Regions from separate parts of the Limnohabitans sp. JirII-29 genome, predicted to be linked through region 4. Evidence: predicted binding sites of a transcription regulator. Region 4 holds the regulator's gene; each other region holds the start of a gene.

Region 1 (7,710 bases), on a different contig from region 4:
CTGGATCACAGACGACGAGATGAAGCTCTTAACAGGCAAGTGATGCTCTGAGTGTGCGCCAGCACGGGCGGCTGGTTCAGGGCTTGTCGGCCAAGAAATCTGCCACCAAGGCCAGGGTGGCTTGTGGCTGGTCTTTGTGTGGCGAATGCCCGCAATCGGCCAAGGCGTGGCGTGTGATCTGTCCGTGCTCGGGGGCAATGTCTTTAATTTGGCGCAGCGTGCCGTAGACATCGTCTACGCCTTGCATGGCCAGCACAGGACAGGCAATCTCGCGGCATAGGGCTCGGATGTCAAAACTGCGAAAGCCGTCTGACAGCCAAACGTCGTTCCATTGCCAAAACGCCGTGTCGACATCGCTGTGAAACTTCGACAAGCGTTGCCGCAAATCGCCTTGCAAGTAGGCATCGCGTGCGGCTTCGATGGCACGCAAGGACACCTCTTCCACGATCACATGCGGCGCCATCACCACGCACGCACTCAGGGGCTGGCGTGCGGCATGCAACAAGGCAATCGTGCCGCCGTCCGAATGCCCTACCAGCACAGGCTGTTCGATACGCAGCGCAGCCAACAGCTCAGGCAACACCTCCCAGGCTTCGCGGTGCATGTAGTCAGGGGGCAAACGGTTGAGGCCACGCACATCGGCCACGCCCTGCGATTGCCCGTAGCCTTGGCGTGAATACACCACGCCAGCGCGTCCGGTGGCTTGGCACACCTGTTCGGGCCAAAAGCCTTCGCGGCTGCGCCACAGGGCGACCGAGCCCAGGCCTTCGTGCAAAAAAACGATGGGAGCTTTGGCTGGCGCATTGGCCGTTGAGGCATGGCCGATCAGTTCCACTTCAAGGCGCGTTTGTTTGAGCTGGATCATGATCATGGCCGCATATTAAAGCCCGACGACACGCTGGGCGTAGAGCCGCTCGTTACACTGGGGGCTGATTTTTTGAAGGTGCATTCACCGTGTTTTTGTTTCAACGATTGACGCTGGCGCTGGCTGGCTTGCTGCTTTTTTCTGCCCATACCGTGCAGGCTGCCAACCCCATCTTTGTGCTCAATTCGCAAGACGCCAATGTCAGCGTGATTGATCCGGTGACGTGGAAAGAAACCCGACGCATCCCGACGGGGAAAGAGCCGCACCACCTGTACCTCACCCCTGACGAAAAGTCGGTCATCGTGGCCAATGCGGGCGGCGATTCCCTGACATTTTTTGACCCCCGCACGGCGGAGGTGCAACGTGTGGTCCGTGGCACGCTCGACCCCTACCAGTTGCGCTTCTCCCCCGATATGAAATGGTTTGTGACGGTGGCTAACCGCCTCAACCACATTGACATTTACCGTTGGGACGGCAAAGACCTCACCCTGGCCAAGCGCATTCCGTCGGGCAAAACACCCAGCCACATCTGGATCGATACCAAAAGCACCACGGCCTATGCCTCGATGCAAGACAGTGACGAATTGGTGGCGGTCGACCTGGCCACGCAAACTTTGAAATGGCGCGTCAAAACCGGCTCGCTGCCAGCCGATGTGTTTGGCACACCCGATGACAAATATTTGTTGGTTGGTTTGACAGGCGGAGACCGGGTCGAGGTTTACGACGTCACAGGCCCGCAAGCCAAGTTGTTCAAAACCATTCCTACGGGCGCGGGCGCTCACGCTTTCCGAGCTTTGGGCGATGGTCGCCATGTGTTTGTCGGCAACCGTGTGGCCAACACCATCAACAAGATCGACTACACCACCCTCGAGTCGGTGGCGCAGTTCAAAGCACCCGGGGGCCCTGATTGCATGGAGGTGTCGGCCGACGGCAAGTTGCTGCTAGTGTCCTCGCGCTGGATCAAAAAAGTCAGTGTCATTGACTTGAGCACAGGCCAGTTGGTGCGCCAGGTCAAGGTGGGCAAGTCTCCCCATGGCATTTGGACGCTGGACCACGCGAAGCGGTTTTGAGCATGCGTAGGTCAGCGCTGTGGGCGTTATATGGCATGGCTTGGAGCCTCATGGCGCAAGCGGCGGTTCCCTGCAACAAGCCGTTGTATCTGACCTTTGACACCGGCCACATGGGCGTGGCGCCCTTGGTGGCCGAGGTGCTCAACCGCCAGCAGGTCAAGGTCACATTTTTTGCGGCTCATGAACCCACACAAGAAGGCGATGGCACCTTGGGTGAGCACTGGGCTGCTTGGTGGCGTGCCCGTGGCGCCGAAGGCCATGCCTTTGCTTCGCACACCTATGACCATGTGTACTGGCGTGCCGACCAGCCGCAAGGTCGCTGGTTGATGCGTGCCAGCGCGGGACCGAAAAAAGGCTTGGTTGAGTCTTGGGACGCTGCCCAGTACTGCCAAGAACTGCAACGCGCCAACACCCGCTTGCAGCAACTCACGGGGCAAAAGCCTTTGCCCTTGTTTCGTGCGCCCGGTGGCAAGACCTCGCCCTCGTTGCTGGCAGCAGCCAAACAATGTGGGTTTGCCCATGTGGGGTGGGCCGATGCGGGCTTCTTGGGGGACGAGTTGCCCAGTGACAAATACCCCAACGCTTTGTTGCTCAAGCGGGCCTTGAAGAGCATCCGCTCGGGTGATATCTTGATGGCGCATTTGGGCATCTGGTCGCGTCAAGATCCCTGGGCCCCCACCGTGCTGGAACCTTTGGTTGAAGGCCTCAAGGCCAAAGGGTTTTGTTTTGCCACACTGCGAGACCACCCACAATACAACGCATGGACACACTGATTGATGGGTTTGCCAACGTGCAAGCCGCGTTGTATGAAAACTGGTTGCAGCCTTTGGCCTTTGCTTTGGGGTTGGGCAGCCGACTGGAAGATGTTTTCAATGGCACCGGCTGGTTGTTGGTGGGGCTGATACAGCTGGCGGTCATGTTGCTGCTGATTGAGCCCTTGCAGCGCTGGCGCCCGGTGGAGCCTTTTGCCAACCCGCATGCGGTGCGTACCGATGTGATTTACACCCTGATTCACCGTTTGGGCTTGTTTCGCATTGCGCTGTTTTTCACCATTGACCCCTTCATGGACGACTTGATGGGGCATCTGCGCACCGCAGGCATGGGGACTTTTCATCTTGAAGATCTTTGGCCGGGTGTGACCGATGGGGCGTGGGCCAGCTTCTTGATCTATTTGGTGGTTTTTGATTTTGTGGGCTACTGGCTGCATCGTGCGCAACACCAATGGCATTGGTGGTGGGCGCTGCATGCGGTACACCACTCTCAGCGCCATATGACGCAATGGACGGACAACCGCAACCACCTGCTAGACGATGTGATGGGCGCCGTGATTTGGGTGGTGGTGGCGCAGTTGATTGGGATTGCACCCAGCCAGTTTGTGGCGGTGGTAGCCATCACCCAACTGAGCGAAAACTTTCAGCACGCCAATTTGGCGATCAGCTTTGGTCGTTGGGGGGAGCGGCTGTGGGTCAGTCCGCGTTTTCATCGTTTGCATCACGGGGTAGGCATTGGCCATGAAAGCCCTGCGCAGCGCACCGACGCATCGCGTGAGGTGCTGGGGGGACACAACTTTGGCGTGCTCCTGCCTTGGTGGGACATCTGCTTTGGTACCGCAGATTTTTCCCGGCGTTTTGAAGCGACCGGTATCCGTGACCAAGTGGAGCAGGGGCGCGATTACGGTGAAGGTTTTTGGGCCCAGCAAAAATTGGGTTTGAAACGTTTCATGGCGGCTTTACGTCCGGTCGCTAAGGCGAACTCGGCTCGTTGAGGCTGGGTTATGCTTTTGTGATGCGTTTGTTGTTCGATTCTTTTTGGCGTGCGTGGGCTTATTGCCTGATGCCGCGCGTCATGTTGTTATCTTTGCTGCCATTGGTCATGTTGCTGTTGGTGGCCTTGAGTTGGGGCTACTTTTTTTGGGTACCGACCCAAGATTGGGTGCGCGACATGCTGGACAGTTGGCAGCTGTTGCAAAGCATGCTGGACTGGATGCAAGCGCACGGCGCCGCCAACTTGCAGGGCGTGATGGTGCCTTTGGTCGTGATTTTTTCGGTCACCCCTTTGTTGGTGGTCATGACCTTGTTGGCGGTGTCCTTGATGATGGGACCGGCCTTGCTGGACCTGGTGGTGCAACGCCGCTTTCAACACTTGGCGCTCAAACACGGTGGTTCTGCCATGACCAGCTTGGTCTGGACGGTGGGCTCCACCCTGGCGGCCATGTTGACCATGGTCATCACCTTGCCCCTGTGGTTGTTGCCGCCTCTGATGTTTGTTATTCCCCCTCTGATTTGGGGTTGGCTGAGTTACCGCGTCATGGTGTTTGATGCCTTGGCGGTGCATGCAAGCCGTGAAGAACGATTAGAGATTGGTCGCCGCCATCGCGGTTGGTTGCTGTTGATTGGTGTGCTGACAGGGTATCTGGGGGCTTTGCCTAGCGTGGTCTGGGCGTCAGGCGCTTTGTTTGCTGCCGCCTTTGTGGTGCTGGTCCCGGTGGCTATTTGGATCTACGCCGTGGTGTTTGCGTTCACCGCGTTGTGGTTCACCCACTACAGCTTGGCTGCTTTGGAAAGTCTGCGTGCGGAGTCGGACTCTGTGGTGGTCGGCGTCTCGGTTCCCATGCCCGCGCTAGCATCTGAGGATGAGCAACACATCCCACCCCCCGCGCCCTGAGTTTGGGCTGATCATCGTCGGTGACGAGATCTTGTCTGGCAAACGTGCTGACAAGCACATGCCCAAAACCATAGAACTGCTGGCCGAACGTGGCCTGCCCCTTGATTGGGCTGACTACGTGGGCGACTCGCCTGAACGTATCACCCAAAAGCTCAAGCGGGCCTTTGACAGCCACAGCATTGTGTTTTCATGCGGGGGCATTGGCGCCACCCCTGATGACCACACCCGCCAATGCGCTGCGCGCGCTTTGGGCGTTGATTTGGCTTTGCACCCCGAGGCTGAGGTGTTGATTCGCGCACGCATGCAAGATGTCGCCAAAGAACAAGGCGTGCCGTATGAGCCTGACCGTGATGACAACAAGCACCGCTTGAACATGGGCGTGTTTCCACAAGGCGCAAAGATCATTCCGAACCCCTACAACAAAATCCCGGGATTCAGCTGTTTCGGGTCTGAGGGCGGCGCTGTGCACTTTGTGCCAGGCTTTCCCGTCATGGCTTGGCCCATGATCGCTTGGGTTCTTGACACCTACTATCCCCACTTCTTCCAGACCAATGCCTGGGTTGAGAAGTCGGTGATCGTTTTTGGCGCGATGGAGGCGTCGCTCACACCTTTGATGGAAACCATCGAGCAAGACCACCCCGGCGTCAAAGTGTTTAGCTTGCCCAGCGTGGACCATCCCCAATACGGCCGCCATATTGAGCTGGGTGTCAAAGGCGATCCGACGAAAGTGGATCAAGCCTACCCACAACTGCTGGAAGGTTTGAAGCCCTTTGGCGCCAAACTTGGCCCTGAATTGGTGCGATCTTAACCTTGCTCTAATTTGGTGCAATTCGTGTATTTGCACCAAATTGGTTCTTTTGTTTGTTTGGGCTTTTTCATGCATAAATGCTGCTTTGAGGCGGATGAGGCATGAAGTCAAGGCAAAATACGCACCCTAGACGGTCGAACCGGTGACGGGTTTTGGTGCCAATGGCTTGGCACAGAACCTGCATCCTAAAACCTCGAAACTTTTCTAAACCAACCTACCCTTGCAGGAGAACCTGATGGCCAAGACCGTCGCAGACGTGATGAAGATGGTGAAAGACAACGAAGTCAAGTTCGTTGACTTCCGTTTCACCGATACCCGTGGCAAAGAACAGCACGTGAGCGTGCCAATTTCTCACTTCGATGAAGACAAATTCACCGAAGGCCACGCATTTGACGGCTCTTCGATCGCCGGTTGGAAAGGCATTGAAGCCTCAGACATGTTGCTCATGCCCGATGCCATGTCTGCTTTCATCGATCCTTTCTTCCAAGAATCCACCCTGGTGTTGTCTTGTGACGTGTTGGAGCCAGGTGACGGCAAGTCTTACGACCGTGACCCACGTTCGATCGCCAAGCGCGCAGAAGCCTATTTGAAGGCTTCTGGCTTGGGTGACACCGCCTACTTCGGACCAGAACCCGAATTCTTCTTGTTCGACGACGTGCGTTGGGGCAATGAAATGTCGGGTTCTTTCTTCAAGGTCGACGACTACGAAGCTCCTTGGAACACCGGCAAAGTCATCGAAGGCGGCAACAAAGGCCACCGTCCCACCGTCAAAGGCGGCTACTTCCCTGTGCCTCCCGTTGACAGCACCCAAGACATGCGCGCCGAAATGTCCATGATCTTGGAAGAAATGGGCATCCCCGTTGAAGTGTTCCACCACGAAGTGGCTGGCGCTGGTCAAAACGAACTCGGCACCAAGTTCTCCACCTTGGTCGAGCGCGCTGACTGGACTCAGAAGCTGAAGTATGTGGTGTGGAACGTGGCCAATGCCTATGGCAAGACCGCCACTTTCATGCCCAAGCCCATCGTTGGCGACAACGGTTCTGGCATGCACGTGCACCAGTCGATCTGGAAAGATGGCAAAAACCTGTTCGCAGGTAATGGCTACGCAGGTTTGAGCGATACCGCCTTGTTCTACATCGGTGGCATCATCAAGCACGCCCGTGCGTTGAACGCTATCACCAACCCTTCGACCAACAGCTACAAGCGCTTGGTGCCTGGTTTTGAAGCTCCTGTGAAGTTGGCTTACTCCAGCCGCAACCGTTCTGCGTCGATTCGTATCCCACACGTGGCGTCTGACAAAGGCCGTCGCATTGAGGCACGTTTCCCAGATCCAATGGCCAACCCTTACCTGTGCTTCTCGGCCTTGTTGATGGCTGGTTTGGACGGTATCGAAAACAAGATCCACCCAGGCGAAGCTGCCACCAAAGACCTGTACCACTTGCCTCCCGAAGAGGACGCATTGGTGCCCACCGTGTGCCACAGCTTGGACCAAGCCTTGGAATACTTGGACAAAGACCGTGCCTTCTTGACCAAAGGTGGCGTGTTCACCGACAGCATGATCGACGCATACATTGAGCTCAAAATGACTGAAGTCACACGCTTCCGTCAGGCTGTGCACCCTGTTGAGTACGACATGTACTACTCGCTGTAATTCTTTGCGGTGTTTCAAGAAAGAGGACGGCGAGAGCCGTCCTTTTTTGTTGGTGCAGTTCCCTCTTTTTTAGAGTGTCGCGATGAACCGTTTTTTCATGCTGTATGTGTTGTGTGCTGTAGGCGCAGGAACAGGCGTCAACGTGTGGGCCGCAGATCCTTTGCAGGTGTATCGCTGTGGCAACGCGTACACCAACCAACCCGACCCCAAGGGCAACTGCGTGCCCTTGCGCAGTGCCGCCATCACTGTGATTGAAGGCACCAAAGTTCAACCGTCACCAACGGTAGCTACCTTACCCGGTGTTGTGGCCAGCGAGTCCAAGGTGGACATCGGCGAACAGCGCCAACGCGACGCGCAAGCGCGTGCGGTCTTGCAAACCGAATGGCAGCGTGCCCAAACACGTCACCAGGCCTTGCTACAAGAGTGGAACCAAGGCGAGCCTGAACGACGCGCCGATGAGCAGCGTCAACCCGCCAAATACCAAGAACGGGTGGCGCAATTGCGCGCTGCCTTGCAGCGCAGTGAGGCTGATCTGGCGGGCTTGCAACGCGAGCTGTCGCGTTTGTCTGCCCCTGCGACCGGGGCTACCCCATGAATGAAAGTGATGTGATGACTTCTCATCTCCCAACCCCACAAGATCGATTCCATGCCT
Region 2 (7,710 bases), on a different contig from region 4:
AACATGATGTCTTCCGACAGTTGTTGAGCCTCGGACTCCACCATCAACACAGCGGCTTCAGTGCCTGCCACCACCAAGTCCATCAGGCTGTCTTTGCGCTGGGTTTGGCCGGGGTTCAAGACGTATTCGCCGTTGATGTAACCCACGCGGGCTGCGCCGATAGGGCCATTGAAAGGAATGCCCGAAATGCTGAGGGCAGCAGACACGGCGATCAAGGCGGCAATGTCGGCGTCGACTTCAGGGTTCAAGGACACGGTGTGAATCACCACGTGCACGTCGTTGTAGAAACCTTCAGGGAACAAAGGACGGATCGGACGATCGATCAGGCGACTGGTCAGCGTCTCGTGTTCGCTGGGCTTGGCTTCGCGCTTGAAAAAGCTGCCAGGGATCTTGCCTGCGGCATAGGTTTTTTCGATGTAGTCAACGGTCAAAGGAAAGAAGTCTTGGCCAGCTTTGGCAATCTTCGAACCCACCACCGTGGCCAAGACCACGGTGTCATCCATGTTGACGAGCACAGCGCCGCCGGCTTGGCGAGCAACTTCGCCGGTTTCCATGGTGACCGTGTGTTGGCCCCACTGGAAGGTTTTGGTGACTTTGTTGAAAAGTGACATGGTTTTCTCCTAAAGAGTTTGGGAAGTGCAGGCCACTTCGCCGAAGCCCGGAGGAACTGGTGCAGCAAACGATGCCATTCCAAAAAAGCCCACTAGGTCGTCTTTTTTGGAATGACACAGCTTTTCGAATCTGCGCCTCGTACCGTTCCGTTGGATTAAGAATTTCAGTGCAACAAGTGCAAAACGCCTGAGCTATTTAAATAACTCAGGCGTTTGTCGCGAACTTCAGCGATTACTTGCGCAGGCCAAGCTTGGCAATCAGTGCAGCGTAACGGTCAAAGTCTTTGGACTTGAGGTAGTCGAGCAATTTGCGACGACGGCTCACCATGCGCAACAAGCCACGACGACCATGGTGGTCTTTGGCGTGTGTCTTGAAGTGAGGGGTGAGTTCGTTGATGCGGGCAGTCAGCAGTGCAACTTGCACTTCAGGACTACCGGTGTCACCAGCGGCGCGTGCGTTGTCTTTGACAACTTCAGCAATTTTTGCAGTCAGCATGTGTTTTCCTTTGATGTTTGACTTGCGTTGGGCCATGGAACTTAGACCCAACGTGCTTGCTTCACCTCATAGATAAAGCCCACAGAGTATAGCAAACCCCAACTTTAGGCCGCTGACCGGCGTTTGCCATAGCGCCAAGGGCCGCTTTTTCAAGTCACAAGATCCAAAAATATTCCTCTTTGCCATGCCCTTGAAATCAGCCGAGCCGCGCGCAATTTCTGTTCATGCTGCACCGCATTCCGCAGTGCAGCCCGCTATTTGCAAGGAGAAATCACCATGTTGTTTACCCCCGTCAATGCCCGTTTGAACCGCCCCGCTCTCCACTCGTTTGAGCGTTTTTTGGGTGATGCGATGCGTCAAACCGGCCCCTCACAAAACTTCCAACAAGACGACAAGGCCTATCGTCTGAGTTTTGATGTGCCAGGCATCAGCCGTGAGCAATTGCAAATTGAGATTGAAGACAACGTGGTGCGTATCCAAACTGTGGCCGATGCCCCCCGTCAATACCGTGGCAGCTACGAATTGCCGCAGCACATTGACACCGCCAGCAGCAGTGCCAAATTGGAAAATGGCGTGTTGACCTTGGAATTGGTCAAGCAGCAACCCAAGAGCAACGCCACCTCACTGTCGGTGCAATAACAGTGTCATCCAACCAGCTCGGCCAGAGGCCAGCGCGGTTTGATGTCAAAGCTATAACTGGTGGACAGTGCCGAGCTCTCTTGAGACTCGGCCTGCAAGCGCATGGCAGCGGCCATGGCAATCATCGCGCCGTTGTCGGTGCACAAATGCAACTCAGGGTAGTGCACCCGCACATTCAAACGCGCACAAGCCGCGTTGAGCTGCTCACGCAGGTGACGATTGGCTCCCACACCACCAGCCACCACCAAGCGTGTCAAGCCGGTCTGGCGCAAAGCGGCCAAGGACTTCTTCAACAACACCTCCACAATCGCGGCCTCGGTCGAAGCGGCCAAGTCCGCCTTGCGCGCCTCAAGTTGCGCCCCCAACTTTTGCGCTTGGGTCAGCACAGCTGTTTTGAGCCCTGCAAACGAAAAATCCAAATCTCCGCTGTGCAGCAAAGGGCGCGGCAACTTGAACGCCGTGGCATCACCTTGTTGCGCCAGCTTGGACAAAGCAGGTCCACCTGGGTAACCCAAGCCCATCAGCTTGGCTGATTTGTCAAAGGCTTCGCCTGCGGCGTCGTCGATGGTTTCGCCCAGCAACACATACCGGCCCACCCCATCCACCCGCATCAGCTGCGTATGCCCCCCCGACACCAACAAAGCCACAAACGGGAACTCTGGCGCATCCTCACTCAAAAACGGCGACAGCAAGTGCCCTTCCAGATGGTGTACGCCCAGCACCGGCTTGCCCAAAGCTGCGCCCAACGCACAGGCCACACCCGCTCCCACCAGCAAAGCGCCGGCCAAGCCTGGGCCACGTGTATAAGCCACCACGTCCACCGCTTGCAAGCTTTGCTGCGCTTGGGCCAACACCTCACGCGCCAGAGGAATGACGCGACGGATGTGGTCACGGCTGGCCAGCTCGGGCACTACGCCCCCGTAGGCTTGGTGCATGGCAATTTGGCTGTGCAATGCATGCGATAACAAGCAAGGCAAGGCCTGTCCATCGGCGCGCACCAAAGCCACGCCGGTCTCGTCGCAAGAAGATTCAATACCAAGGATCAACATAGTGGACAAGTTTATGCGGATGGGTTGTTGCCTCACATGACTGGCGCACAATTTGCATCACTCACACCGACAGTGAGTGTGCCTAGAAAGTTCCGGAATGAAAGCCAGCCCCAAGAAGATCAAACCCCAGGAAGCCTTGCGCATCGTGGTGGTGGCTCCTGACTTGGTGGTGACCGACCCCCACGACGACCATGCACGCACCCAAGCCGAGCGCTCACGTGCGTTGCGCATTGGCTTGCTGGAAAGCGGCTTCAACCTGATTGCGACACTGCCCGCCGATGTGTTTTTGGCCGACCGCATCAGCCAGTTGCAACCCGACCTGATCATTGTGGATGCCGAATCCGAGGCCCGTGACGCACTGGAGCATGTGGTGTTTGCCACCCGTGATGCGAGGCGGCCCATCGTGTTGTTCACCGATGACAACGACACCAGCCATGTGCGCGATGCCGTGGCGGTCGGTGTGTCGGCCTACATCGTGGACGGTCTCTCCAGCACGCGCATTCGCCCGATCCTGGATGTGGCGATGGCGCGCTTCGAATACGAACAAAATTTGCGTGACGAACGTGACCAGGCTCGACACGCACTGCAAGAGCGCGGTCTGGTGGACCGGGCCAAAGCTCTGTTGATGGACAAACAATCACTCACCGAAGCGCAAGCCCACGCGAAATTACGCAAAGTAGCGATGGACAAAGGCCTCAAGCTGGCCGATGTGGCACAGCGCATTCTGGACATGGCTGATCTATTGTCCTAATTTGGTGCGCAATGCCCCGCATGCACCGGGTCGCGCACCCAATCAGAGCAAACCCTAGCTCAACAAGCATGGAATTACCTGGCACAGGCTTTGCATTGTTGAAGACATAACCCTCCAAGGTTCGAACGGACAAAGGCGTCCCCAGACATGGCTTTCACGAGCTGTCTCTGCGGACGCCTTTTTCTTTGCCTCAAGGCTTTTGGAGTTGCCTGTTTTTTTCAAGGAGTGATTCATGACCGATCTGCTGGAGACCCCTATGAGCCGTCGCAATGTGCTGCAAGCCGCCACCGCCAGTGCCCTGACTATTGCGCCCGCCTTGCGCGCAGCGGTCTATGCCCAAGGCTCAGACAAGCCCGAAAAAGAAGAAGTGCGCATTGGCTTTATCCCGCTGACCGACTGCGCCAGCGTGGTCATGGCCTCGGTGCTGGGCATCGACAAAAAGTACGGCGTCAAGATCATTCCCACCAAAGAAGCCAGCTGGGCCGGTGTGCGCGACAAATTGGTGAACGGCGAACTGGACTTCGCCCACGTGCTCTATGGCTTGGTGTATGGCGTGCATCTGGGCACCTCGGGTCCGAAAAAAGACATGGCCGTGCTGATGAACCTGAACCAAAACGGCCAGGCCATCACCCTGAGCAAAAAGCTCGCAGACAAAGGGGCCGTGGATGCGGCCAGCTTGGCCAAGCTGATGAACACCGAGAAACGCGAATACACCTTCGCCCAAACTTTCCCAACCGGCACCCACGCCATGTGGCTGTACTACTGGTTGGCCAGTGTGGGCATCAACCCGCTCAAAGACGCCAAGGTGATCACTGTGCCGCCTCCGCAAATGGTGGCCAATATGCGCGTGGGCAACATGGACGGCTACTGTGTGGGTGAGCCCTGGGGCCACCGCGCCATTGCCGATGGCATTGGCATCACCGCCACCACCACCCAAGACATCTGGCCAGACCACCCGGAAAAAGTGCTGGGCACCACGGCCGAGTTCGTCAAGAAATACCCCAACACCGCACGCGCTGTGACGGCCGCTATTTTGGAAGCCGGCAAATGGATTGACGCGGGCTTGCAAAACAAGATGAAGATGGCCGAGACGATTGCCGACAAAGCCTATGTGAACACCAGTGTGGACGTGATCAACCAGCGCATCTTGGGCCGCTACCAAAACGGCTTGGGCAAAACCTGGGACGACCCCAACCACATGAAGTTTTACGCCGACGGTCAGGCCACCTTCCCTTACCTCTCGGACGGCATGTGGTTCTTGACCCAGCACAAGCGCTGGGGCCTGCTCAAAGACCACCCCGACTACCTGAAGGTGGCCAAAGAAGTCAACCACATTGACGTCTACAAACAAGCTGCTACGGCCAGCAAAACCCCGCTGCCCAAAGACGTGATGCGCACCAGCAAGCTGGTCGACGGTGTGGTGTGGGACGGCAAAGACCCTAAGAAATACGCCGACGGTTTCAAAGTCAAAGCTTAAGGACAACGGCATGCTGGCTCGCTTTTTCAAATCGCTGCTGTCACAGCTGGTGCCGCCCTTCTTGGGGCTGGCACTGCTAGTGGGCATCTGGTCGTTGGTGTCGCTCAGCAGCACCAACAACTTTCCAAGCCCCAGTGACACCTTGGTGCAAGCCATCTCGGTGTTCAGTGACCCCTTCTACAGCAACGGCCCCAACGACCAAGGCGTGGGCTGGAACGTGCTGAGCTCACTCAAGCGCGTGGCCATGGGCTTTGGTTTGGCGGCATTGGTGGGCATTCCAATGGGGTTCTTGATTGGGCGTTTCGAGTTTTTGTCGCGCATGTTCAACCCGCTCATCAGCTTGCTGCGCCCCGTGTCCCCGTTGGCCTGGTTGCCGATTGGCTTGTTGGTGTTCAAAGGGGCCAACCCTGCGGCCATTTGGACCATCTTCATTTGTTCGATCTGGCCCATGGTCATCAACACCGCCGTGGGTGTGCAGCGCGTGCCCCAGGACTACATGAACGTGGCGCGTGTGCTCAACCTGTCTGAGTGGAAGATCATCAGCAAAATTTTGTTCCCTGCTGTGCTGCCTTACATGTTGACTGGTGTGCGCCTGGCTGTGGGCACTGCTTGGCTGGTCATCGTGGCCGCCGAGATGTTGACCGGTGGTGTGGGCATTGGCTTTTGGGTCTGGGACGAATGGAACAACCTGAACGTCAAAAACATCATCATCGCCATCTTTGTGATTGGCATCGTCGGCTTGGTGCTGGAGTACGCACTCATCAAACTCGCCACCGCGTTTACCTTTGAGGAGGTGCGTTCATGAATGCGTCGCTGACCCACAAGTTCTTAGAAATTCAGGGCGTGGCCCAAACCTTTCGCACGGCCAAAGGAGACTTTCCTGCCCTGCGCGACATCGACCTGACGGTGGCCAAAGGTGAGTTTGTCGCCCTCATTGGCCACTCCGGTTGCGGCAAGTCCACCCTGCTCAACCTGATTGCCGGATTGACGACCCCCACCCAAGGCAACCTGATTTGCGCCAACCGCGAAATCTCAGGGCCCGGCCCAGAGCGTGCGGTGGTGTTTCAAAACCACTCGCTGCTGCCCTGGCTCACCTGTTTTGAAAACATCTACCTTGGGGTGGAGCGTGTGTTTGGTCAATCGGGTTTGGTCGACGGCAAAGCCAAAGAAACCAAGCTGCAACTCAAAGCCCGCACCGATGCGGCCTTGGACCTGGTGGGTTTGAGCCATGCGGCACACAAGCGGCCCGGAGAAATTTCGGGCGGCATGAAGCAACGCGTGGGCATTGCACGGGCCCTGGCGATGGAGCCCCAGGTGCTGCTGATGGATGAACCGTTTGGCGCTCTCGATGCGTTGACGCGCGCCAAGCTGCAAGACGAGTTGCTGTCTATCGTGGCAGCCACCCACAGCACGGTGGTCATGGTGACGCACGATGTAGACGAAGCGGTGTTGCTGTCCGACAAGATTGTGATGATGACCAACGGCCCCGCCGCCACCATTGGCGAGGTGCTCAGCGTCGACCTGCCACGCCCACGCTCACGCGTGCAGTTGGCGGACGATCCGCGCTATTTGCAGTACCGCAAAGCCGTGATCGACTTTTTGTACACGCGCCAAGCGCATGTGGAGAAAACATGAACAAGCTCAAATTGGTGATGATTGGCAATGGCATGGCCGGTGTGCGCACGCTGGAAGAACTGCTCAAGCTCACGCCAGACCTGTACGACATCACGGTGTTTGGGGCCGAGCCTCACCCCAACTACAACCGCATCTTGTTGTCGCCGGTCTTGGCCGGTGAGCAGACCATGGACGAGATCGTGCTGAACCCCTTCGACTGGTACCGCGACAACGGCATCACCCTGCATGCGGGCTGGAAGGTGACCGAGGTGGACCGCGTCAAACGCCTGGTGACCGCCGAAAACGCCACCGGTGAGCGCCGCACAGCGCCTTATGACCGCTTGCTGTTGGCCACCGGCTCCAACCCGTTCATGCTGCCCATTCCAGGTCGTGAACTTGACGGCGTGTTGGCCTACCGCGACATGGCAGACACCCAGGCCATGATTGATGCGGCCAAAAAATACCAGCATGCCGTGGTCATTGGCGGCGGCTTGTTGGGCCTGGAAGCCGCCAACGGTTTGATGAAGCGCGGCATGTCCGTGACGGTGGTGCACGTGGCCGAATGGCTGATGGAGCGCCAGCTCGACCGCGTGGCCGGCGGTATGTTGCAACGCTCACTACAAGAACGTGGCATGCAGTTCCGTCTGGGTGCACAGACCCAAGAATTGCTAGGTGACGCGAACGGTCGTGTGAAGTCTGTGCTGTTCAAAGACGGCACGCATGTGCCCGCCGAGCTGGTGGTGATGGCGGTGGGCATTCGTCCCAACACCGCACTCGCCGAGCAAATGCGTTTGCACTGTGAACGCGGCATCGTGGTGAGCGACACCTTGCAAACCGTGACCGACCCACGCATTTATGCCGTGGGCGAATGCGCGGCACACCGTGGCATTGCGTATGGTTTGGTCGCGCCTTTGTTTGAACAAGGCAAGGTCTTGGCCAACCATTTGGCGGAGTACGGCATTGGCCGCTACACCGGCTCATTGACATCCACCAAACTCAAAGTCACAGGCATCGACCTGTTCAGTGCGGGCGATTTCATGGGCAGCACCGATGGCAGCACCGAAGAAATTGTG
Region 3 (7,710 bases), on a different contig from region 4:
GTCGTGGTCGTCATGGGCATGGGCATGGCCGTGTGCGCCATGTGTGTGAGCGCCATGCGAATGTCCCGCGTGCCCATGTGCCGCGTGCGCATGGCCTTGGCTGCTGTAGGCGCCGCCTTCGGGCTCAAAGGCTTCTTGCACCGTGACCACGGTCATGTGCATGGCGCGCAGCATGTCGGCCAGCACGTGGTCGGGTTCAATCTTCAGGTGGTCGGGTTGCAACTCAATGGGCACGTGGCGGTTGCCCAGGTGGTAGGCCGCACGTGTGAGGTCAAACGGCGAGCCGTGCTCGGTGCAGGCGGTGATGCGCAGCACCTCTTGGGGCGCAGCCACCACGCGAATCAGCGAGCCGTCTTCGGCCACCAGCACATCGCCACCGCGCACCAAGGTACCACGGGGTAAGAAAACACCCACCGCGCGACCCGTGGAGTCGGTGGCGTCGAAGCGGCTTTTTTGCCGCACGTCCCAGTCGAGTTCCACCGTGGGCGCACGTTTGACCAAGGCAGAGGCTAAGCCTTTGCCGCCCGTTATGCATTTGGAAATTTGAAGCATCAGAACAAAAAGTAGCGTTGTGTCATGGGCAGGCTCACCGCAGGTTCGCAGGTCAGCAGATGACCATCGGCGCGCACGGCGTAGGTTTGAGCGTCAACTTCCATGCGCGGTGCATAGTCGTTGTGGATCATGTGGCGCTTGCCCACGGTGCGGATGTTTTTCACGGCGCTCAAGGTTTTGTGCAAACCAAAACGTCCGCCAATGCCAGCGGCCAATCCGGCTTGCGACACAAAGGTGAGCGAGCCACGTGCCAAGGCGCCGCCATAGGCACCAAACATGGGGCGGTAGTGCACCGGTTGGGGCGTGGGGATGGAGGCGTTGGGGTCACCCATGGCGGCCATGGCAATGAAGCCGCCTTTCAAGATGACGGCAGGTTTGACGCCAAAGAAGGCGGGTTTCCAGATCACCAGATCGGCCCATTTGCCCACTTCGATGCTGCCCACTTCGTGGCTGATGCCGTGAGCAATCGCGGGGTTGATGGTGTATTTGGCCAGGTAGCGCTTGACGCGGAAGTTGTCGTGACGGTCGTTGTCGCCCGGGAGTTTGCCGCGTTGCAATTTCATTTTGTGGGCGGTTTGCCAAGTGCGAATGATCACCTCACCCACGCGGCCCATGGCTTGGCTGTCGGAGCTGAACATGCTGATGGCGCCCAGGTCATGCAAGATGTCTTCGGCGGCAATGGTCTCTTTGCGGATGCGGCTTTCAGCAAATGCCAAGTCTTCGGCAATCGACGGGTCGAGGTGGTGGCAGACCATCAGCATGTCGACGTGTTCGTCCAGCGTGTTGATGGTGTAGGGCCGCGTGGGGTTGGTGGAGGAGGGCAACACATTGGCCTCGCCCACCACTTTCAAAATATCGGGCGCATGGCCACCGCCCGCACCTTCGGTGTGGAAGGTGTGGATGGTGCGGCCTTTGAACGCGGCCACGGTGTCTTCCACAAAGCCCGATTCGTTGAGGGTGTCGGTGTGGATGGCCACTTGGGTGTCGGTGGCCTCGGCCACGTTCAGGCAGTTGTCAATGGCCGCCGGTGTGGTGCCCCAGTCTTCGTGCAGCTTGAGGCCAATGGCCCCGGCGTTGATTTGTTCGTGCAAGGCGTCGGGCAGGGCCGCGTTGCCCTTGCCCAAAAAGCCCAAGTTCATGGGAAAGGCGTCGGCGGCTTGCAGCATGCGCTCCAGGTTCCAGGCCCCGGGTGTGCAGGTGGTGGCAAAGGTGCCGGTGGCCGGGCCGGTGCCGCCGCCGATCATGGTGGTGACACCGCTGGTCAGCGCTTCTTCAATTTGCTGTGGCGCGATGAAGTGGATGTGGGTGTCGATGCCGCCCGCTGTGACGATGTTGCCCTCGCAGCTGATGACTTCTGTGCCCGGGCCAATCACGATGTCCACACCGGCTTGGGTGTCGGGGTTGCCGGCTTTGCCAATGGCCACGATGCGCCCACCCTTGAGGCCAATGTCGGCTTTGACGATGCCCCAGTGGTCCAGGATCAGCGCGTTGGTGAGCACGGTGTCCACCGCGCCGCCAGCTTGCGGGCCTGAGCCTGTGCCATCGCGTGTGCGTTGGCTTTGAGCCATGCCGTCGCGGATGGTTTTGCCGCCGCCAAATTTAACTTCTTCGCCATAACCACCAGCGCGCAGGGTGAAGTCTTGTTCGACTTCAATCACCAAATCGGTGTCAGCCAGACGAACCCGGTCGCCCACGGTGGGGCCAAACATTTCCGCGTAAGCGCGTTTGCCAATCGTTGCCATCAGTGTTGTCCTTTGACAGGGGCGTCAACAGCGCCGTTGACCAAGCCGCGAAAACCAAACACTTGGCGGTCACCGCCCAGATCGACCAACTCCACCGTGCGCTGTTGACCAGGCTCGAAGCGCACCGCAGTGCCCGAGGCAATGTTCAGGCGCATGCCATGTGCCGCCGTGCGGTCAAAGCCCAAGGCGCCATTGGTTTCGGCAAAGTGGTAGTGCGAGCCCACTTGGATAGGGCGGTCGCCGGTGTTTTGCACCACCAAGGTCAGCGTGCGCCGTCCGGGGTTGAGCGTGTGTTCGCCCTCATCGATGAAGAGTTCTCCGGGTGTCATGTGCGCCTCGCTTTATTTGCCACGGCCCGTGAACCACCACAGCAAAGCAGCGACAGCGGCAGCTGCCACAAAGCCCACCACATCGGTGGCGTGGTAGTGCGATGCGCCTTCGATGCCATGGCCTTCATGGGCCCAGGCGTTGAGGCTGAGTGCGCTCAGCAGAGAAAGAAGTTTGTTCATGGGGGCAGCTCCACAGCGTGTGACACGCAGCAAAAAACAAGGTCAAAGAATGGGTTGGTGCACGGTCACCAGCTTGGTGCCGTCGGGGAAGGTGGCTTCCACCTGTATGTCAGGAATCATCTCGGCCACACCGTCCATCACGTCGGCACGGGTCAAGACGCTGCGGCCTTCACTCATGAGTTGAGCCACGGTTTTGCCGTCGCGTGCGCCCTCCATCACGGCGGCACTGATCAGGGCCACGGCTTCGGGGTAGTTGAGTTTCAAGCCGCGTGCTTGGCGCCGTTCAGCCAGCAGCGCGGCGGTGAAGATCAGGAGTTTGTCTTTTTCGCGAGGTGTGAGTTCCATGGTTTTTTCCTTGCAACTTGTGTGCCCTATTGTCCGTCTGAGTTGTGACGCAAATGTGCATGCTTTGGTGCGAAAAGTCCGACATGGTGCGTCATAGGATGCACCCAATCTGTGCGTTGACTGTTTGAAAGGGGGTGTGGCGGTCGAACTTGGTGCGCATCACCGAGCTGTGTGGGAATGAAGCCGGCTCTTTATAGAAGTTGGAATTTTCTTTAGGGAAAAAGTGTGCTGGCACGGGCTTTGCAAAAGGTGAAAGAGCGCGTCGAGTTGGTCCCGCGTGATGAACTTTCTAATTTGGAGTGAACCCCATGATGAATCGTCGAGGAAACCTCAAGGCCCTGGCCGCAGCCGCAGCGCTGTCGGTGGGATCGTTTGCCGTTGTGCCGCAAGCCTTTGCCGCAGACACCATCAAGGTGGGCGTGCTGCACAGCCTGTCGGGCACCATGGCCATCTCGGAGACCGTGCTCAAAGACACCGTCTTGATGGCGATTGACGAAATCAACGCCAAAGGCGGCGTGCTGGGCAAAAAGCTCGAACCCGTGGTGGTCGACCCCGCCTCCAACTGGCCTTTGTTTGCAGAAAAAACCAAGCAGTTGCTGACCCAAGACAAAGTGGCCGTGATGTTTGGTTGCTGGACCTCCGTGTCGCGCAAGTCGGTGTTGCCCGTGGTTGAAGAGCTCAACGGTTTGCTGTTCTACCCCGTGCAATACGAAGGTGAAGAGCTGAGCAAAAACGTGTTCTACACGGGTGCTGCCCCGAACCAACAAGCCATCCCTGCCGTGGACTATTTGATGAGCAAAGACGGTGGTGCTGCCAAGCGCTGGGTCTTGCTGGGTACCGACTATGTGTACCCCCGCACCACCAACAAAATCTTGCGCGCTTATCTCAAGAGCAAGGGCGTGAAAGAGTCTGACATCGACGAAAAGTACACCCCGTTTGGCCACAGCGACTACCAAACCATCGTGGCCGACATCAAGAAATTCTCAGCCGGTGGCAAGACCGCCGTGGTGTCCACCATCAACGGTGACTCCAACGTGCCGTTCTACAAAGAACTGGGCAACGCAGGCTTGAAGGCCAAAGACGTGCCCGTGGTGGCATTCAGTGTGGGCGAAGAAGAGCTGCGTGGTGTGGACACCAAGCCTCTGGTGGGCCACTTGGCGGCATGGAACTACTTCATGAGCATCAAGAACCCGACCAACGACGCCTTCATCAAGAAGTGGGCTGCGTATGCCAAGGCGCACAACATCGCGGGTCACAAGGACAAGCCACTGACCAACGACCCGATGGAAGCCACCTACATCGGCATCAACATGTGGAAGCAAGCGGTCGAGAAGGCCAAGAGCACCGATGTGGACAAGGTGATTGCGGCGATGGCGGGTCAGACCTTCACGGCACCGAGCGGCATCACCAGCAAGATGGATGAGAAGAACCACCACTTGCACAAGTCGGTGTTCATTGGCGAGATCAAGGCCGATGGCCAATTCAACGTGGTGTGGAAGACACCCGGTCCTGTCAAGGCCAAGCCATGGAGCCCGTTCATTGAAGGCAACGACAAGAAGCCTGATGAACCTGTGAAGAAGTAAGCGTTTTCCTAGGGATGAACTTTGGGGGAGGGCGCTGCTCTCCCCTTTTTTACTGGAATGTCGATGAATCGATTGGCCTTTTTGGGAATTGCCTGTGGACTGCTGTGGGGGGCGCATGCCCATGCGTTGACCGCAGAGCAGGCACGTGCCTTGACAGTGGGCGAGACGGATGCACGCATCACCGCGTTGCAGCAGGCCTTGGCCTCGCCCGATGAAAAAACAGCTGCTTTCTTGCAGGCCATGGCCGACGATGCGGTCAAGCTCCATGGCGCTCAGGTGTTGGTGGTGCGCGATGGCCAAGCCACAGATCCGGTGACCGGCAACACCATGGCTTTGCCCGAGGGCGCGGAGGATGTGATCAACAACAACCGCATGCGCGGCGAGGTGGACTCCGCCTTGGCGGCCTTGCAGTTGCTCAGCCCCGACGCGGCCAAGCGCTTGGCTGCGGTGAATGCTTTGCTCAAAGAGCCAGACCCGACCAAGCTGGCCATGTTGGAAAAAGCCTTGGGCGCTGAAGCCGATGCCAAGGTCAAAACACAAATGTTGTTGGCCCGTGCCGCTGTGCTGCTCAACAGCGAGAAGGTGGCTGAGCGCTTGGCGTCTGCCAAGGCCTTGGCCGAGAGCCAAACCCCAGACACCCAGTTGCTGCTCAACCAGCGCTTGAGCCAAGAAGACGACAAGCAAGTGCGCGCGCAATTGGAGTCGTCGTTGCGCACCATCCAATCGGCGTTGAATTGGGGCGAGAAGCTGGGTGCTTTGTTCACCGGCATCAGCCTGGGTTCTATTTTGTTGCTGGTGGCCTTGGGGCTGGCCATCACCTACGGTTTGATGGGCGTGATCAACATGGCCCACGGTGAGCTGATGATGATTGGCGCGTATGCCACCTACGTGGTGCAGGGCTTGTTCCGTCAGTACCTGCCAGGCGCGTTTGATGCCTATTTGGTGGTGGCTGTGCCAGCCTCGTTCTTGGCGGCGGCTGTGGTGGGTGCCGTGCTGGAGCGTACCGTGCTGCGCCATTTGTATGGTCGCCCGCTAGAGACTTTGCTGGCCACCTGGGGCATCAGCTTGGTGTTGATGCAAGGGGTGCGCACGGTGTTTGGCGCGCAAAACGTGGGCGTGGAAAACCCATCGTGGATGAGTGGTGGCGTGCAGCTGCTGGCCAACTTGTCGCTGCCCTACAACCGCTTGGTCATCATTGCCTTTGCACTGTGCGTGCTGGTGGGCATGACCTTGTTGATTGGCAAAACACGCTTGGGACTGTTTGTGCGTGGCGTCACGCAAAACCGGCCCATGGCCTCGGCGCTGGGGGTGAACACGGCACGCATTGACACCTATGCGTTTTCGCTGGGTTGCGGCATTGCAGGTTTGGCGGGTTGCGCGCTGAGCCAAATTGGCAACGTGGGCCCAGACCTGGGACAGAGCTACATCGTGGACGCGTTCATGGTGGTGGTGCTCGGCGGTGTGGGCCAGTTGGCGGGTACGGTGTACGCCGCGATGGGCCTGGGGCTGATGAACAAATTGCTCGAAGGCCTGGCGGGGGCCGTGTTGGCCAAAATTGCAGTGCTGGTGTTCATCATTGTCTTCATCCAAAAACGACCGCAAGGCTTGTTTGCCATGAAGGGCCGCAGTGCGGAGGCTTGACATGAACCACACCACTTCTATGAATGCAACTCCTGTGACTTTGCCTGGGGCCCCTGCGTTGCTGGGGCGCGTTGGATGGGCTTTTTTCTTGGCCGCTGTGGTGGCGCTGTGCGCGGTGGTGCCTGTGCTCAACCTGTGGGTGCCCGCTGACAGCGTGTTCCACATGAGCGACTACGCGGTGGGCTTGATCGGCAAGATCATGTGTTATGCCATCTGCGCCTTGGCGATGGATTTGATCTGGGGCTACACCGGTATTTTGTCGCTGGGGCACGGCTTGTTCTTTGCCTTGGGCGGCTATGTGATGGGCATGTACCTGATGCGCCAAATTGGCACCGACGGCAACTACAAAAGCAACTTGCCCGACTTCATGGTGTTTCTTGACTGGAAAACCTTGCCTTGGCACTGGACCTTCAGCGACAGCTTCATCGCCACTTTGATCTTGATCGTGGCCGTGCCCGGTGTGCTGGCCTGGGTGTTTGGTTACTTTGCCTTTCGCTCGCGCATCAAAGGCGTGTATTTCTCCATCATCACGCAGGCCTTGACGTTTGCCGCGATGCTGCTGTTCTTTCGCAACGAAACTGGATTCGGTGGCAACAACGGGTTCACCGATTTCAAACGCATCTTGGACTTGCCCATTGCCACCCCCGGCATGCGCATGACTTTGTTTGTGCTGACCTCCGTCTTGCTGCTGGCTTGCTTCTTGTTTGCCCGCTGGTTGGTACAAAGCAAATTTGGCCGTGTGCTGCAAGCCATTCGCGATGCCGAGAGTCGGGTCATGTTCTCGGGCTATTCGCCCTTGCCCTACAAGCTGACCATCTGGGTTATCTCGGCTGTGATGTGTGGCATTGCAGGGGCTTTGTATGTGCCACAAGTGGGCATCATCAACCCGAGCGAGATGAGCCCCGCCAACTCCATCGAGATGGCAGTATGGGCCGCAGTGGGTGGACGTGCCACCTTGATTGGCCCCATCGTGGGAGCCTTCTTGGTCAACGGTGCCAAGAGCTGGTTGACGGTGACAGCGCCTGAGTTTTGGTTGTACTTTTTGGGTGCGCTGTTCATTGTGGTGACGCTGTATTTGCCGCAAGGTGTGATGGGCTGGCTCAACAAGCGTGCAGGAGACAAAGCATGACCCCCGATCTGTTTGAACAAGGCTCTGAGCGCCTGGCTGCCCACCAAGCGCGTGTGACGCCTGAGGTGAATTCGGGCGACCGCAGCGCAGGTTATGGCCGTGTGCATGAGCCTGGCTCACTGGACGTGACGCACGGCCGCATTTTGTATTTGGAAGATGTGAACGTGAGCTTCGATGGCTTCAAGGCCATCAACCATCTGTCACTCGAC
Region 4 (6,943 bases):
GGGGGTCAACATCCAGGCGGTCCAACCGGGGTAGTTCTTTTTCCAATGGCTGGCAAGCTGGCTGAAAAAATCGCCCCCGTCTTCGGTTTGTGTGATCTCACGCGCGCCAAAGCGGGGGGTGTCTAGGCGCGCACCGTCGGGCGCTTCGTCGTCCATCACATCTTCATAGGGCGACACGTACTCGGTGGGCGGCGCATAACGGGCACGACGTGCGGCACCCGCAATACCCGCCGCCTCAATGCGTTCGCCGTACGGTGGGTTGACCAACATCACGCCGGGCAGGTCCGACGGCGGCATGCGTTGCAGCGCATCACCGCCGCGCAACTCCACCGCATGGGCCACACCGGCACGCTCGGCATTGCGCTGTGCAAAGTCGACCATGCGAAACGCCACATCGCTGCCAAACACGGGCGCACGCGGTGCGCACTGCTGGCCTCGCGCGTTTTCCAACAGGCCTTGCCAGACGTGTGGCTGAAACGGTACCAGCTTTTCAAAACCAAAGCGACGCATCGAGCCCGGCGCAATGTTGCACGCAATTTGCGCCGCCTCGATGGCGATGGTGCCGCTGCCGCAGCACGGGTCATACAAAGGCACGCCCTGCGCGCACCAGCCGTCGGGGTTGGCGGGTGTGCCATCGCCCTGGCTCCAGCCACTGGCCGCCAACATGGCTGCGGCCAAGGTTTCTTTCAAAGGTGCGTCGCCTTTGTCGGCGCGCCAGCCGCGTTTGAACAAGGGCTCGCCCGAGGTGTCGATGTAGAGGGTGAGCTCGTCGGTGGTCAGGTGGGCGTAGATGCGTGAATCGGGCCAACGGGTGTCCACATCGGGGCGGACACCGCTTTTGTTGCGGAAGCGGTCGGCCACCGCGTCTTTGATTTTGAGCGCGGCAAAGTTCAGGCTCTTGAGGGGGCTGTGCTGCGCGGTGATTTCGATCTTGAAGCTCTGTTTGGGCGTGAACCACAGCTCCCACGCCACGCTGGAGGCCGCGTTGTACAAGTCTTGTTCCGAGCGGTATTGGGTGTACGACAGCTCCACCAACACACGCTGGGCCAAACGGCTGTGCAGGTTGAGCAGCATGGCGTCACGCCACGAGCCGCGCACCATCACGCCGGCGCGAAAAGCACGCAAGTCGTCTGACCCGATGCCGGTGATGCGTTGCACCTCGGTGGCCAGATAAGTTTCAACGCCTGCGGCGCACGGTAAAAAGAGATGGAGTTGATTCATGGTGATCCGTTCAAAGCCAATCCGCCAGCACAAGCCTGACCGGTCAGCCGAGCTAGTGTTTACAGCGCTTTGCGCAACGTGGTCGGCGCAATCCGCAGCGCCTCGCGGTACTTGGCCACGGTGCGACGTGCGCACTCAATGCCTTGCTCTTTGAGCATCTCAGACAGCTGGTTGTCTGACAAGGGTTTTTTGGGGTTTTCGCTGGCCACGAATTGTTTGATGAGCGCGCGCACCGCCGTGCTGGACGCGTTGTTGCCGCTGTCTGTTTCGAGTCCTGAGCCAAAGAAGTACTTCAGCTCAAAGGTGCCAAACGGCGTGCTCATGTACTTGTTGGTGGTGACGCGGCTGATGGTGGACTCGTGCAGCCCCAGCTCTTCGGCAATCTCACGCAGCACCATCGGGCGCATGGCGAGTTCGCCGTGGATGAAAAAGTTTTTCTGTCGCTCGGCAATGGCGTTGCTCACCCGCAAGATGGTGTCAAAGCGCTGTTGGATGTTTTTGATGAACCAGCGCGCCTCTTGCAGGCGTTGCTGCAAGCCCTGGTGCGCCTCGCCCTTGCCGCCCTTCAAGGCGTTGGCATAAATGTCGTGCACCCGCAGACGTGGCATCACATCGGGGTTGAGCATGACGCGAAACTTGGGCGTGACCGATTTGCCAATGCGCGTGACCAGCACATCGGGCACCACCACATGGCGTTCCACGTCGGCAAAACGTCGGCCTGGTTTGGGTTCGAGTCGGGCAATCAGCGGAATAGCGGCCTTGATGTGCGCCTCGCTGTCGCCCAGCGCCAGCATCAAACGCTTGATGTCGCGCTTGGCGAGCAACTCCAGCGGCTGCTGGCACATGCGCAGAGCCACATCGCACACCATTTGCGCTTCTTCGCCCTTGGGTTTCAAAGCCTTGATTTGCAAGCACAGGCATTCGGCCAAATCGCGGGCGCCCACGCCCACAGGCTCCAGGCTTTGCAGCAAATGCAAGGCCACTTGAAAGCGGTGTTCCAACTCTTCCAACTGCTCTTCGTCGTCGCCTGCCAGGCCCTCGGCCAGGCTGCGCAGCGAGTCTTCCAGGTAGCCATCGTCGTTGAGGTTTTCAATCAGGTAACGCAGGGCCGAGCGGTCGGTCTCGCTCAGGCGCAAGGACAAGGCCTGGCGATGCAAATGCGCGGTCAACGATTCTTGGCTGCGGGCCAACTCGGTGGCATCTGCCGCATCGTCGCCGCCGGTGTTGTTGTGCGCGGGGGCGTCGCCGCCCCACTCGGAGTCATCGGCGGAGAACTCCACGCTGCCGTCCCCCTCCCAGCTCTCAGCCACGCCGTCCACGCTGGGTTCTGTGTCGCTGGCGGTGTTGTCGACCGAAATTTCAGACACGGTGTTGTCCATCGCGGCCATCTCGCGCGCTGGCTCTGCATCGTCCGCATGTGCGGGCGTGTCGGCCTGGGCCACGCCAAATTCTTCGCGTGGTGCCTCTTCAAATTCTTTGTCGAGAAACGGGTTCTCGTCGAGCATCTGCTCAATCTCTTGGCTCAACTCCAGCGTGGACAGCTGCAACAGACGGATCGACTGCTGCAGCTGCGGCGTCAGGGCCAGATGCTGGGAGACGCGTAGGGAGAGGCCTTGCTTCATAGGGTAGGTGCGAGGGCCATGGCTACATGCGGAAGTGTTCGCCAAGATAGACGCGACGCACATCGGCGTTCTCGACAATCTCGGTGGGCGTGCCTTGGGCCAGCACACGGCCTTCGCTGATGATGCAGGCGTGGTCGCAAATGCCCAGCGTCTCGCGCACGTTGTGGTCGGTGATCAACACCCCCATGCCACGTGCTTTCAAAAAACCAATGATGCGTTGAATTTCAATCACGGCAATCGGATCGATGCCGGCAAATGGCTCATCGAGCAAGATAAAACGCGGCTGAGTGGCCAAGGCACGGGCAATTTCGACCCGGCGACGCTCGCCACCCGACAAGGCCACGGAGGGCGACATGCGCAAATGCTCGACTCGCAACTCTTGCAGCAAGGCGGTCAGGCGACGGTCGATCTCACCCTCGGTCAGCGGGGCACCGTGGTCATCGCGTTGCAACTCCAGCACCGCGCGCACGTTGTCTTGCACATTGAGCTTGCGAAAAATCGAGGCCTCTTGCGGCAAATAGCTCAAGCCCAAACGCGAACGACTGTGAATCGGCAAATGGGTGATGGGCTGGCCGTCGATGGTGATGCTGCCCGCATCGGCCCGCACCAGGCCCACGATCATGTAAAACGAGGTCGTTTTGCCCGCGCCATTGGGGCCCAACAAGCCCACCACTTCGCCTTTTTTCACGGAGATGGACACATCGTGCACCACCTTGCGGCTGCCGTAGGCTTTTTGCAAATGCAAGGCCTCCAGGCAACTCACCGAAGTATCCGTAAAAGGCGTGGTGGAAAGTGTCTCGGTCACTTGTTGTCCGTCGTTGTGCTGCGCGGCGCCAAGGTGGCACGGACCCGACCTCCGGTGGACTTACCCGTCTCACCGGCCTTTTGGCCGTCGATGGTGAACACGTCCGTGAGGTTGTTGTAGACGATGCGCTTGCCCGTCATTTGGTCGGCCAGCACAGCGCCACGGTAGCGGCGCACTTCGGCTTGGTCGCTCATGATGACTTGGTCGGCGCGTCCGTCGTAGTCAATGCGCAGGCCTTCGCCTTCCATGTACTCATCCAGGCCTTCACGCTTTTGACGGAAAAAAGCGCGCTTGTTGGGCTCGGGCAAGATCAGACCAAATTGGTAACCATCCGCATCCTGACGAATCTCAATGCGCTCACCGCGCATGACCATGGTGCCCTTGGTCAAGACCGCACGGCCTTTGAAGACGCTGATTTGCTTGAGCTCGTCGTGCACCAGGCTGTCAGCCTCGATGTTGAGCGGTTTGTCTTTGTCGGCTTTTTCCGCGTGCGCTGCCGCCGGCAAGACGGCCAAGAGCAAAACCAACGAAAAAGAAGCGAATGAAGTCAAGGCACGAATATTGCTGTTATTTAACGTGGGATTCTAACCACCCACAACACCCGGCCTTGATGCCGTTCAGCGGCTGCGGCGTGCTTCAGCGATCAGGTACTCGGTGACCTGCAACGCACGCTCCATGGTGCCCGTCAAAGAGCCATCGGTGTAGAAGCGTCCCGCAATGCCCAAGGCTGGCACACCTTGTACTTTGAAGGCTTCTTGCAACTGCGTGGCACGGCGGGCTTTGGTGGCCACGCCAAAGCTGTTGAAGGTCTCGGTGAACTTGGCCGCAGGAATGCCGTTTTTGTCGGCCCAAGCCGATAAAGTGGCCAGGGTGTTGAGGTTTTGACGCTCGGTGTGGATGGCATGGAAGAGCTTGCCATGCATGGCATCGACCATGTTCAAGGCTTCAAACACATAGAAGGCACGTTGCTGTGCTTCAAAGTCGTCGCGAAAACGCACCGGCACACGCTTGACCACCACGTCTTTAGGCACCGCTTTGAGCCACGACGCAAAGCGCGGTTCAAACGCGTTGCAGTGGGGGCAGCTGTACCAAAAGAACTCGATCACTTCGATCTTGCCTTCGCCTGCCTCGGTGGGCACGCGCTTGTCCAAGGTCAAGTACTCGATGCCCTCTTCAGGCTTTTTACCCTGGGCATGGGCCACAAACGGTAAGCCAGAAGAAGCCGCGGTCAAAGCAGCCAAAGAAAAATCACGACGTTTCATACGTACCTCAGATCAAAAAAATCAACGTTGTACCCGCACCATCGCGGAATCCAAATGTGCAGCTTCCAGCTTGTTGCGCACGCGCTCAGCGTCGGCCTTGGTGTCCATCGGACCCACGCGCACACGGTAGACGGTGCGCCCGCCCTGGTCGCGTTCGCTCACTTTGGCGTCGAGTCCCAGCAAGCCCAGCTTGGCACGCTGTGCGTCAGCTTCCTCGTTGGTGCGAAATGCGCCCGCTTGCACAAAGTAAATAAAGGGGTCCCCACCCACCACGGCGGGTTTGAATTCTGCGGTTTTGCTCTCGCCAGGCTTGGCTTCAACGGGCTTGGCATCTGCAGTCTTGGCCTTGGCCAAGTCACCCAGCGGGTCAGCACTCTTGGGGTCGACCTTGGTGGCAACATCGGGCTTGTTGGGGGCAGATGTCGGCGCAGGCACAGAAGCCTCGGGCTTGGCATCCACACCATCGCCTTTGTCGGCAGGCTTGGCCGGGTTCTTGCCATACAGCGGGGCGTTGGGGTCCCAGTCTTTGTTCTTCTTCTCTTCCGCAGCGTCTTGGTCGGCGCTGCGGTTTTGGCCTTTGTTCATGAACGGAATCGGCACCTTGGTGACGTACACCGCCACCCCCAGGGCCACGGCCAAGCCCACCACCAAACCGATGATGAAGCCCACCAGGGTTCCGCCGCGTTGCTGTTTCATGTTTGTCATCTCCGAACTCATGCAGCCGATTTACATGCTGCTGGGTGCAGACACACCCAACACCTTCAAGCCATTGTGCAGTACCTGCGCGGTGGCGGCGACCAGCGCTAAGCGTGCTTTTTTAACCGCCTCGTCGTCCACCAAAATGCGCTCGGCGTCGTAGTAGCTGTGGTAGCTGGCGGCCAGATCGCGCAGGTAGAAGGTCACATCATGCGGCGCAAAGTCGTGCGCAGCGGCGCTCAGCATGTCGGGGTACTTGGCCAGCAACAACATGAGGGCTTGGGCTTGTGGACTGTCCAATGCGAACAAGTCCACGTCTTTCAAATTGGCCACCTCGCCGCCATCTTTGTCGGCCCAGGTGCGCAGCACCGAGCAGATGCGCGCGTGGGCGTACTGCACGTAGTACACCGGGTTGTCGTTGTTTTTGGTCACGGCCAAGTCCACGTCAAAGGTGTACTCGGTGTCTGGCTTGCGCGACAGCAAGAAGAAACGCACCGCGTCTGTGCTGGTCCACTCGATCAAGTCGCGCAGCGTCACATAGCTGCCAGCGCGCTTGGAAATTTTGACCTCTTCACCGCCACGCATCACCCGCACCATGGTGTGCAACACGTAGTCAGGGTAGCCCTCGGGAATGCCCAGGCCATCCACCGACGAAGCAGCTTGCAAGCCCGCACGCACGCGGGCAATGGTGCCGTGGTGGTCGGTGCCTTGGATGTTGACCACCTTGGTGAAACCGCGCTCCCACTTGGCCAAGTGGTAGGCCACATCGGGCACAAAGTAGGTGTAGGTGCCGTCGGTCTTGCGCATCACACGGTCTTTGTCGTCGCCGTAGTCGGTGCTCTTGAGCCACAGCGCGCCGTCTTGCTCGTAGGTTTTGCCAGCGGCTTGCAGTTTTTGCACCGCGTTGTCCACGCGGCCACTGGTGTAGAGGCTGCTCTCCAAGTAATAGTTGTCGAACTTAACTTCAAAGGCCTTCAAGTCCAGGTCTTGCTCGTGGCGCAAATAGGCCACCGCAAATTGACGCATGCCATCGAGGTCGTTCACATCACCGCTGCCCGTGAATTCGCGGTCGTCTGAGGTGACCGTTTTCTTGGCCAAAAAGTCAGCCGCGATGTCGGCGATGTAGTCCCCGTTGTAGGCCGGGGCGTTCTCGCCGCTGGGCCACTGCGCGTCCCCGGGCTTGAAGCCCTGCGCACGCAGCTGGGTGCTGGTGGCCAAGGTGTTGATCTGCACACCTGCGTCGTTGTAATAGAACTCGCGGTAAACGTTGAAGCCCTGGGTGGCAAACAGATTGCAAATGGCGTCACCCAAAGCGGCCTGACGACCATGACCCACAT

What was found. Region 4 encodes sigma-54, which starts transcription at its own class of promoters, with help from an activator protein. Its sites were predicted from a motif close to TGGCANGNAANCTGCTTT; they were not measured.
Region 1: glnA (type I glutamate--ammonia ligase) is a predicted target of sigma-54. The motif match lies at 5,575-5,592, and genes of this name have one in related genera.
Region 2: B9Z39_RS00635 (CmpA/NrtA family ABC transporter substrate-binding protein) is a predicted target of sigma-54. The motif match lies at 3,626-3,643, and genes of this name have one in related genera.
Region 3: urtA (urea ABC transporter substrate-binding protein) is a predicted target of sigma-54. The motif match lies at 3,378-3,395, and genes of this name have one in related genera.

What each region holds. Positions count from the first base shown of each region.
Region 1 covers NZ_NESB01000006.1:157,788-165,497, reverse strand. The annotation lists gene B9Z39_RS11275 (pseudouridine synthase) at 1-43, shown strand, start outside; gene B9Z39_RS11270 (alpha/beta fold hydrolase) at 77-871, opposite strand; gene B9Z39_RS11265 (YncE family protein) at 973-1,935, shown strand; gene B9Z39_RS11260 (polysaccharide deacetylase family protein) at 1,971-2,708, shown strand; gene B9Z39_RS11255 (sterol desaturase family protein) at 2,696-3,700, shown strand; gene B9Z39_RS11250 (EI24 domain-containing protein) at 3,721-4,599, shown strand; gene B9Z39_RS11245 (molybdopterin-binding protein) at 4,568-5,407, shown strand; gene glnA (type I glutamate--ammonia ligase) at 5,643-7,058, shown strand; gene B9Z39_RS11235 (hypothetical protein) at 7,141-7,653, shown strand; gene glnL (nitrogen regulation protein NR(II)) at 7,668-7,710, shown strand, end outside.
Region 2 covers NZ_NESB01000001.1:130,050-137,759, reverse strand. The annotation lists gene pnp (polyribonucleotide nucleotidyltransferase) at 1-611, opposite strand, end outside; gene rpsO (30S ribosomal protein S15) at 844-1,107, opposite strand; gene B9Z39_RS00650 (Hsp20/alpha crystallin family protein) at 1,384-1,746, shown strand; gene tsaD (tRNA (adenosine(37)-N6)-threonylcarbamoyltransferase complex transferase subunit TsaD) at 1,752-2,795, opposite strand; gene B9Z39_RS00640 (ANTAR domain-containing response regulator) at 2,893-3,546, shown strand; gene B9Z39_RS00635 (CmpA/NrtA family ABC transporter substrate-binding protein) at 3,779-5,023, shown strand; gene ntrB (nitrate ABC transporter permease) at 5,034-5,828, shown strand; gene B9Z39_RS00625 (ABC transporter ATP-binding protein) at 5,825-6,658, shown strand; gene nirB (nitrite reductase large subunit NirB) at 6,655-7,710, shown strand, end outside.
Region 3 covers NZ_NESB01000012.1:27,223-34,932, reverse strand. The annotation lists gene ureE (urease accessory protein UreE) at 1-552, opposite strand, end outside; gene ureC (urease subunit alpha) at 552-2,294, opposite strand; gene B9Z39_RS15525 (urease subunit beta) at 2,294-2,623, opposite strand; gene B9Z39_RS17015 (hypothetical protein) at 2,636-2,803, opposite strand; gene B9Z39_RS15520 (urease subunit gamma) at 2,846-3,148, opposite strand; gene urtA (urea ABC transporter substrate-binding protein) at 3,460-4,731, shown strand; gene urtB (urea ABC transporter permease subunit UrtB) at 4,795-6,372, shown strand; gene urtC (urea ABC transporter permease subunit UrtC) at 6,392-7,501, shown strand; gene urtD (urea ABC transporter ATP-binding protein UrtD) at 7,498-7,710, shown strand, end outside.
Region 4 covers NZ_NESB01000004.1:11,628-18,570, forward strand. The annotation lists gene B9Z39_RS07550 (class I SAM-dependent RNA methyltransferase) at 1-1,221, opposite strand, end outside; gene B9Z39_RS07555 (RNA polymerase factor sigma-54) at 1,281-2,843, opposite strand; gene lptB (LPS export ABC transporter ATP-binding protein) at 2,866-3,648, opposite strand; gene lptA (lipopolysaccharide transport periplasmic protein LptA) at 3,645-4,163, opposite strand; gene B9Z39_RS07570 (thiol:disulfide interchange protein DsbA/DsbL) at 4,266-4,910, opposite strand; gene B9Z39_RS07575 (SPOR domain-containing protein) at 4,932-5,606, opposite strand; gene argS (arginine--tRNA ligase) at 5,637-6,943, opposite strand, start outside.